2 regions of the Streptomyces sp. NPDC059994 genome follow, and region 2 is predicted to be linked to the other one. Evidence: riboswitches for the same ligand, from Rfam matches in the RefSeq annotation. Region 2 holds a riboswitch; the other holds the start of a gene.
What was found. A riboswitch is a leader RNA that binds a small molecule or an ion and turns the genes downstream of it on or off. The one in region 2 is predicted to bind glycine.

Region 1: another riboswitch for glycine. It lies ahead of gcvP (aminomethyl-transferring glycine dehydrogenase); the one in region 2 lies ahead of gcvT (glycine cleavage system aminomethyltransferase GcvT).

What each region holds. Positions count from the first base shown of each region.
Region 1 covers NZ_JBHWUR010000053.1:8,913-13,319, reverse strand. The annotation lists gene gcvP (aminomethyl-transferring glycine dehydrogenase) at 1-2,196, opposite strand, end outside; glycine riboswitch at 2,392-2,489, opposite strand; gene ACFWA7_RS24160 (PRC-barrel domain-containing protein) at 2,602-2,982, shown strand; gene ACFWA7_RS24155 (DNA polymerase IV) at 2,895-4,391, opposite strand.
Region 2 covers NZ_JBHWUR010000012.1:40,262-44,668, forward strand. The annotation lists gene glyA (serine hydroxymethyltransferase) at 1-316, opposite strand, end outside; gene gcvH (glycine cleavage system protein GcvH) at 340-714, opposite strand; gene gcvT (glycine cleavage system aminomethyltransferase GcvT) at 784-1,896, opposite strand; glycine riboswitch at 2,040-2,162, opposite strand; gene ACFWA7_RS09470 (AAA family ATPase) at 2,292-2,918, shown strand; gene ACFWA7_RS09475 (enhanced serine sensitivity protein SseB) at 3,045-3,821, shown strand; gene ACFWA7_RS09480 (enhanced serine sensitivity protein SseB C-terminal domain-containing protein) at 3,918-4,407, shown strand, end outside.

The DNA.
Region 1 (4,407 bases), on a different contig from region 2:
CGCGAGGTGCGCGCGCACACCGACCGGGCCGACGCCGGGGCCGCCGCCGCCGTGCGGGATGCAGAACGTCTTGTGCAGGTTCAGGTGCGAGACGTCGCCGCCGAACTTGCCCGGCTTGGCGAGGCCCACCAGGGCGTTGAGGTTGGCGCCGTCGACGTAGACCTGGCCGCCCGCGTCGTGCACCTCGCCGCAGATGTCCGCGACGTGCTCCTCGAACACACCGTGCGTGGACGGGTAGGTGATCATGAGCACCGAGAGCTCGTCGCGGTACTGCTCGATCTTGGCGCGCAGGTCGGCGATGTCGACCTCGCCGTCGTCGGCGGTCTTCACCACGACGACCTTCATACCGGCCATCACGGCGCTGGCTGCGTTGGTGCCGTGCGCGGAGGACGGGATGAGGCAGACCGTGCGCTGCTCGTCGCCGTTGGCCCGGTGGTAGGCGCGGACCGCGAGCAGCCCCGCGAGCTCGCCCTGCGAACCGGCGTTGGGCTGGATCGACACCGCGTCGTACCCGGTCACCTCGGCGAGTCGCTCCTCCAGCTCGTGGATGAGCGTGAGGTAGCCCCCGGCCTGCTCGGCCGGCGCGAAGGGGTGCATCTGGCCGAACTCGGGCCAGGTGACCGGCTCCATCTCGGTGGTCGCGTTCAGCTTCATGGTGCAGGAGCCGAGCGGGATCATGCCGCGGTCCAGCGCGTAGTCGCGGTCGGCGAGCTTGCGCAGGTAGCGCAGCATCGCGGTCTCGGAGCGGTGCTGGTGGAAGACCGGGTGGGTCAGGACGTCGTCGGTGCGCAGCAGCGCGCCCGGCAGCGTGTCCGCGGCCGCGGTGTCCAGCGCCTCGATGTCGCCCTCGGCGCCGAAGGCGGCCCAGACGGCGGCGATGCGGTCGCGGTCGGTGGTCTCGTCGCAGGCGATCGAGACGGTGTCGGCGTCGACCAGGTACAGGTTGACCCCGCCGTCACGGGCGGCGGCGACGGCGTCGGCGGCCTTGCCGGGGACCTTGACGGTCAGCGTGTCGAAGTACGAGCCGTGCACGACCTCCACACCGGCGGCGCGCAGCCCCTCGGCGAGGATCACCGCGTACCGGTGGGTGCGGCGGGCGATCTGCCGCAGGCCGTCCGGGCCGTGGTAGACCGCGTACATGCCCGCCATGACGGCGAGCAGGACCTGCGCCGTACAGATGTTGCTGGTGGCCTTCTCGCGGCGGATGTGCTGCTCGCGGGTCTGCAGCGCCAGGCGGTACGCCCGGTTGCCGTCCGCGTCGACGGAGACGCCGACCAGGCGGCCGGGCAGGCTGCGGGCGAACTTCTCCTGGACCGCCATGTAGCCGGCGTGCGGGCCGCCGAAGCCCATCGGGACGCCGAAGCGCTGGGTGGTGCCCACCGCGATGTCCGCGCCGAGCTCGCCGGGCGAGGTCAGCAGGGTCAGGGCGAGCAGGTCGGCGGCGACGGTGACGATCGCGCCCAGCTCGTGGGCCTCGTCGATGACCGGCTTGAGGTCGCGGACCTGGCCGGAGGCGCCCGGGTACTGGAGCAGCACACCGAAGACACCGCGCTCGGCCACCTCGGCCGGGATGCCGTGGCTCAGGTCGGCGACGACGACCTCGACACCGGTCGGCTCGGCGCGCGTCTCTATGACGGCGACGGTCTGCGGCAGCGTGTCCGCGTCGACGAGGAAGACCCCGCCCTTGACCTTGCCGACCCGGCGCGAGAGCGCGAGCGCCTCGGCGGCCGCGGTGCCCTCGTCGAGCAGCGAGGCGCCGGAGGTGGGCAGCCCGGTGAGGTCGGCGACGACGGTCTGGAAGTTGAGCAGCGCCTCCAGACGGCCCTGCGAGATCTCCGGCTGGTACGGCGTGTACGCGGTGTACCAGGCCGGGTTCTCCATGACGTTGCGCAGGATCACCGGTGGGGTGAACGTGCCGTAGTAGCCCAGGCCGATCATCGGGGCCAGGACCTTGTTGCGGTCGGCGAGGGTGCGCAGCTCGGCCAGGACCTCGGCCTCGGTGCGGGCGCCGGGCAGACCCAGCGCCTCGGCGCTCTTGATCACGTCCGGCACGGCCGCGGCGGTCAGCTCGTCGAGCGAGCCGTAGCCGACCTGCGCGAGCATCTTCGCCTGGGCCTCGGCGTCGGGCCCGATGTGACGCTGCTCGAAGGGAATGCCACGCTCTAGCTCGGTGAGCGGCATGCGGTTGGCGGTCATTACGGAGGCCTCCTGGTCTGCACGACCTGCGAGGGGCACCACGGCGCGGGTGCCCGGACGGCCTCCCCCTCTGTCATCTCAACCTGAGAGTTTCACCGGGGCGCGTGGGGGCGTCCCGGCTTTCACCGTCGGTGAGGAAGGGGCGCGCGCACGGGCGTATGCCCGCACGTCCCCCGTCCTGCTTTCCAGAGTGACCTCGTCCGCGCGGTACGTGGGCCTGAGAGATTCCGGGGAGGATTTGCTCCTTCGGCGCCTCCGGACTTCTTTCCGGAGGACTCTCCCGCGCGGGGTCAGCAGCCATCGCCAGGGTACCAGCGCGTTCAGGCCCTGATCCTTCGAGTGGCCGATGCCCGCGATGTGCACTTTCGTAGTGCTTACGAGCAGCTGCGACCAGTTGGAGGGACCGTGCAGACCGATATCGATCCGCGCAGCCTGATCGGCCGCAAGGCGTTCGACCGCAACGGCAACAAGATCGGCACGGTGGACGAGGTCTACCTCGATGACGCCACCGGAGTGCCCGAGTGGGCCGCCGTACGCACCGGCCTGTTCAGCCGGGACGCCTTCGTCCCGCTGGAGCCCAGCACCCTCGTCGGCGAGGCGCTGCACATCCCCTACGACCGGGCGCTGATCAAGGACGCTCCCGACTTCGGAGTCGGCCGCCACCTCTCCCCCGAACAGGAGCTGCAGCTCTACCACCACTACGGTCTGGACATCGCCGCCCCCGATCCGCTCCCCGGCCCCGACCGGGACTTCGGACGGCTCGCGGGCGAGGAGGACGACACCTGACCCTCCACGTCACCCGCCTCCCCGGCCCCGGCCTCCGTCTCCGTCTCCGTCTCCCCGGGCCCGGCCACCAGCGGCAGCGGCTCGGACGGCTCCAGGTCGGGGTCGTCCACCCGGAACGTCCGCACCCGTCCGGGCGCGGACGCCGTGGGCGTCTCGAACCGGACGGTCACCCGCCCCACCCCGCTGCCCTGCACCCAGCCGGGGCCGAACTCGCGGTGGCACACATCGTGCCCGGCCACCCAGCGCCGCTCGGCCGGATCCGCCGCGGCCGCCTGCTCGGGGGCGGCGGCCGGAGCCGACTCCTCCTCGGCGGCCTCCTCCCCTGCCTCCCGCTCACCGGCCGCCTGGGCGAAGAGGTCCTCCTGCGTGAAGTCCGCGAGGCCGCTGACCCCGACCCCGAGGAGGCGCACGCCACCCGTCGTGTCCACGGAGTCGAGCAGACGGCCGGCCGCCTCGCGCACCACCGCGGGGTCGTCCGTGGGCCCCCTGAGCGTCTCCGACCGGGTCAGCGTCGAGAAGTCGTACCTGCGGACCTTCAGGACGATCGTGCGGCCCGAGTGCCCGGACGCCCGCAGTCGCTGCACACACCGGTCGGCGAGCCGCCCCACCTCGTTCATCACCCGCACCCGGTCGTGCAGATCCACGTCGAAGGTGTCCTCGACCGACACCGATTTGGTGTCCCGCTCGGCCACCACCGGCCGGTCGTCGAGCCCGAGCGCCATCCGGTGCAGCGACGCCCCGTGCGCCTTGCCGAGCAGCCGTACGAGCTCGTCCTCGCCCGCCTCGGCCAGATCCGCGACCGTGGTCATCCCGGCCCTGCGCAGATGCTCCCCGGTCGCGGGCCCCACACCCGGCAGCGTCCTGACCGTCATCGGGGCGAGCAGCGCCCGCTCGGTGCCGGGCTCTATGAGCACCAGCCCGTCGGGCTTGGCCTCCTCCGAGGCGATCTTCGCCAGCATCTTGGACCCGGCGAGCCCCACCGACCCCGTCAGACCCGTCGCTGCCCGGATGTCCTCCCGCAGCCGCTGACCGGCCTCACGGGCCGACTGGGCGTCCCACGCGACTCCCCCGGCCTCCAGGTCCACGAAGGCCTCGTCGAGGCTCAGGGGCTCCACCAGAGGCGACAGCCGCCCCAGCAACTCCATCACCTGTTCGCTGATCGAGCGGTAGAAGCCGAAGCGCGGCACCAGATACGCGCCATTGGGACACAGCCGTCTCGCCTGAGCCATCGGCATCGCGGAACGCGCACCGAAGCGCCGTGCCTCGTACGACGCGGTGGCCACCACACCGCGCGGTCCGAGGCCGCCCACGATCACGGGTTTTCCGCGCAGGCTGGGCTTCGACGCCTGCTCTGCGGCGGCGAAGAAGGCATCCATGTCCAGATGCAGAATGGTCGGCGCGGCTCTCACACCACCGATGCTGCCT
Region 2 (4,407 bases):
TCGCGGCCGCGTTCGCCTGCGCACCCGAGTGCGGCTGCACGTTGGCGTGCTCGGCGCCGAAGAGCGCCTTGATGCGGTCGATCGCGATCTGCTCGACCACGTCGACGTGCTCGCAGCCGCCGTAGTAGCGGCGCCCCGGGTAGCCCTCGGCGTACTTGTTGGTGAGGACCGAGCCCTGGGCCTCCATGACCGCGACCGGAGCGAAGTTCTCCGAGGCGATCATTTCGAGGGTGGACTGCTGACGGTGGAGCTCGGCGTCGACGGCGGCGGCGACGTCCGGGTCCAGCTCATGGAGGGACTGGTTCAGAAGCGACATCAGAAGATCCCTGGAGTGGTAGGTCAGCTGGCGAAGTCGGTGTACTCGTCGGCGGAGAGCAGGTCGCCCGGCTCGTCCGTGACGCGGACCTTGAACAGCCAGCCGCCCTCGAACGGGGCGGAGTTCACCAGCGACGGGTCGTCGACGACGTCCTGGTTGGCGGCGACGACCTCGCCCGTGACCGGGGAGTAGAGGTCGCTGACCGACTTGGTCGACTCCAGCTCGCCGCAGGTCTCGCCCGCGGTCACCGTGTCACCGACCTCCGGGAGCTGGACGAACACCACGTCACCGAGCGCGTTGGCCGCGTGCTCCGTGATGCCGACCGTCGAGACGCCGTCCTCGGCGCCCGACAGCCACTCGTGCTCCTTGCTGTAGCGCAGCTGCTGGGGGTTGCTCATGGCCTGAATTCTCCTGTACGAGGGGGAGTGGTGGTGAACAGATGAGTCGTGCGGTGCGTGTGCGAGGGGTCACTTCTGGCGCTTGTAGAACGGCAGCGCCACGACCTCGTACGGCTCATGCGTACCGCGAATGTCGACGCCGACGCCGGAGGTGCCCGGTGCGGCGTGCGCGGCGTCCACGTACGCCATGGCGATCGGCTTGCCCAGCGTCGGCGACGGGGCGCCCGAGGTGACCTCGCCGACCACCTCGCCGCCCGCCACCACGGAGAATCCGGCGCGCGGCACCCGGCGGCCCTCGGCGATCAGCCCGACCAGCTTGCGCGGGGCCTTGGCGGCGGCGCGCTCGGCGGCGGCCTCCAGGGCCTCCCGGCCCACGAAGTCGCCCTCCTTCTCGAACTTCACGACCCGGCCGAGCCCCGCGTCGAACGGGGTGAGCGCGGTGGTCAGCTCGTGCCCGTACAGCGGCATGCCCGCCTCAAGGCGCAGCGTGTCGCGGCAGGACAGACCGCACGGCACCAGGCCCGCGTCCTGGCCCGCGTCGGTGAGCGCGCGCCACAGCTGCTCGGCGTCGGCCGGGGCCACGAAGAGCTCGAAACCGTCCTCACCGGTGTAGCCCGTACGGGCGATCAGCGCCGGGACGCCGGCCACGGTGCCGGGCAGGCCCGCGTAGTACTTCAGGCCGTCCAGGTCGGCGTCGGTAAGCGACTTCAGGATGCCGGGGGACTCGGGGCCCTGGATGGCCAGGAGCGCGTACGCGTCGCGGTCGTCGCGGACCTCGGCGTCGAAGGCGGCCGCGCGCTCGGTGATCGCGTCCAGCACGACCTGGGCGTTGCCGGCGTTGGCGACGACCATGTACTCGTCCTCGCCGAGGCGGTAGACGATCAGGTCGTCGACGATGCCGCCGTCCTCCTGGCAGATCATCGTGTAGCGGGCGCGGCCCACACCGATGGTGCTCATGTTGCCGACCAGCGCGTAGTCCAGCGCCTTGACGGCGTCCGGGCCGGTGACGGTGATCTCGCCCATGTGGGAGAGGTCGAAGAGACCGGCCCGGGTACGGACGGCGTTGTGCTCGTCGCGCTCGCTGCCGTACCGCAGCGGCATGTCCCAGCCGGCGAAGTCGGTCATGGTCGCGCCCAGCGAACGGTGAGTCGCGTCAAGGGCGGTGAGACGGGGATTGCTCATGAGGGTGTGGCTCCCAGGGCATGACGGCGAGGACGATCCTCCCCATCTGTCATCGGAACCTGAGAGGTTCGCCGGGAGACCCGGCTTGCACCTTGGGTGGAGCCGCTCCGTCCGAGAACGTGCGGCCCGCTTTTCAGATCTGCCTCATCCACGCGGTACGGGGCCTGAGAGATTCAAGGGAGGGACTTGCTCCTTCGGCGCCCCGCGATCCTCCCGGCCTTCTGGGGCCTTGGGGGAACTGCCGGGGACTCTCCCGCGTGGATTCAAGCGGCCGGTATGCAGTTAGGCGCGCACATCATTGCACGCCTCCCACGGGCATCACATCACCTGAGTCTCATTACCATCCTTTTACGCGCATGGGTAAAGGGTCGTCCGACCCGGCAGGGGGAGCACCGATGACGGTTCACACGGCGGCGGCGCAGGCGGAGGCCCCGGTTCCGGCGGTACGGGACCTGCGCGGCCGGGACGGTCGCTCACCGCACACGCTCCGGTTCGCCGAGGGGGACGTGGTGGTGGTCTCCGGCCTGCCCGGCAGTGGCAAGACGACCCTGCTGCGCCGGGCCGTCACCGGCGTCGGTATCGACTCGCAGGACACCCGCCGCGCCTGGGAGGCCAGGATGGGCGGCGTGCCGTACGCGCTGTACCGCCCGGTGGTGCGGGTCGCCCACTTCCTGCGGATGCACCGGGCGCTGCGGTCCGGCGGGGGCCTGGCCGTCCACGACTGCGGCACCCACGCCTGGGTGCGCTGGTCGCTGGCGAAGGGTGCGGCACGGGAAGGCCGCTCGCTGCACCTCGTGCTCCTCGACGTCACCCCGGAGACCGCCCTGGCGGGCCAGGTGGCCCGCGGCCGCAAGGTCTCCTCGTACGCCTTCGCCCGCCACGCGAGGGCGGTACCCCGCCTGATAGCGGCGGTGGCGGAGGGCCGCCTGCCCCGGGGGGTCGCATCGGCGGTCCTGCTGGACAGGCCGGCGGCGGAAACGGTGAGCCGGATCGCTTTCGGGGAGGGGGCCGCCCGCCGCTAAGGTTTCAGGTGCAGGGGATCCGCCCCCTGCTCTCAGGGGCGCGGGGCGCTGGCATACGCGGCTCCGCCGCGTGAGCGCGAACAGCCACGCACGGCCCGCAGTCGAACCGGGGGAGAAGGACGGCACATGGACTACCCGCAGCATGCGGTTCCGCACCCCCAGGGCGGCGGCGGCTGGCCGGGCAACGAGCTGGAGGAGGCACTGTCCGCCTCGCTCGGCGTCCCGGGTGCGGGCCCCCGCCTGATAGAGGTCCTGGGGCGCAACCCCGTCTGGATCCCCCTCCCCAACGGCGGCAGCCGGGACAGCGCCGACCTCGACCTCCCCACCATGGAGATCGCCGGCTCCCCCTACGTCCCCGTCTACAGCTCCGAGCAGCAGTTCCTCCAGTGTGTCGGCCCGCACATGTCGTTCGCCGTCGCGCCCGCCGTGGAGTTCGCCCGCGGGCTGCCGCCGCAGCTGGGCATCGCGCTGAACCCGGAGGGCGCGGTCGGCGTACCGCTGCCGCCGCCCGCTGTGGCCGAGCTGTGCCGCACCGGGCGCACCGCCCTTGACGGGCCCGCCTCCGGCGCCCGGGTGCGGCTCTTCGAGCCGGACTGGCAGGAGGACCCCATCGACTTCCTGACCGCCGCGGCCGAGGAGTTCGACGCCACCGGCGTGGTGCGCACCGCCCGCCGCGCGCTCGCCTCCATCGAGGGCGACGACCCGACGCTCTTCATCGGCGTGGAGTTCTCCACCTGGGACGGGGCCGGGCGCAACGCCCCCATGGAGGCGCTGGGCCGCGCGCTGGGCCGGGCCCCGGTCGGCCGGCCGGTGAACCTGGTGCTGCTCGACGTGGCCCAGGACCCGGTGGGCGAGTGGATGCGGGAGCGCGTGCGCCCCTTCTACACGCGGGCCACCCCCTAGTCCTCCCGCATAAGCTGGTTTCATAATCCGTAGATCCCCACGGCCGCACGCCTGTGCACCGGCGGCGCGGGGGAACGAAGAGGGGCGGGACCCAGGGTGAGTGCGTCAGGCACCGCGGCGGCCGGGCAGGTCGAGCACATGCTGCGCCAGGTGGCCCCCGGACGCTACGACGCGTACGAGGCGCTGCTGCACGCCCTCGCCGACCCCTCGTCCGGCCGGCTGTGGATGCTGCTCTGGCACGGCCGGCCCGGCGCCTCCGACGCGCAGTACGGGAACATGGAGGTCGACGGGGTGGCGTACGCGCCCTGTGTGACCTCCGCCCAGGAGCTCTCCGCCAGTGGCTGGAACCGGGACCACGAGATGGTCACCGGCCGTGACATCGCCCGCGCCCTCTACCCCGACCGGTACGGGATCTGGCTCAACCCGCACGCCCCCGGCGGCGGGGTCGGCATCCCTTGGCCGGATCTGCGCCGGATCGCCACCGGCCTCGACCGGATGCCCGCGGGCCCGCTGCGGATCACCGAACCGGCCGTGGAGATCCCGCAGTTCTACGCCCTGCTCACGCAGCACGCGCACCGCACCCCGG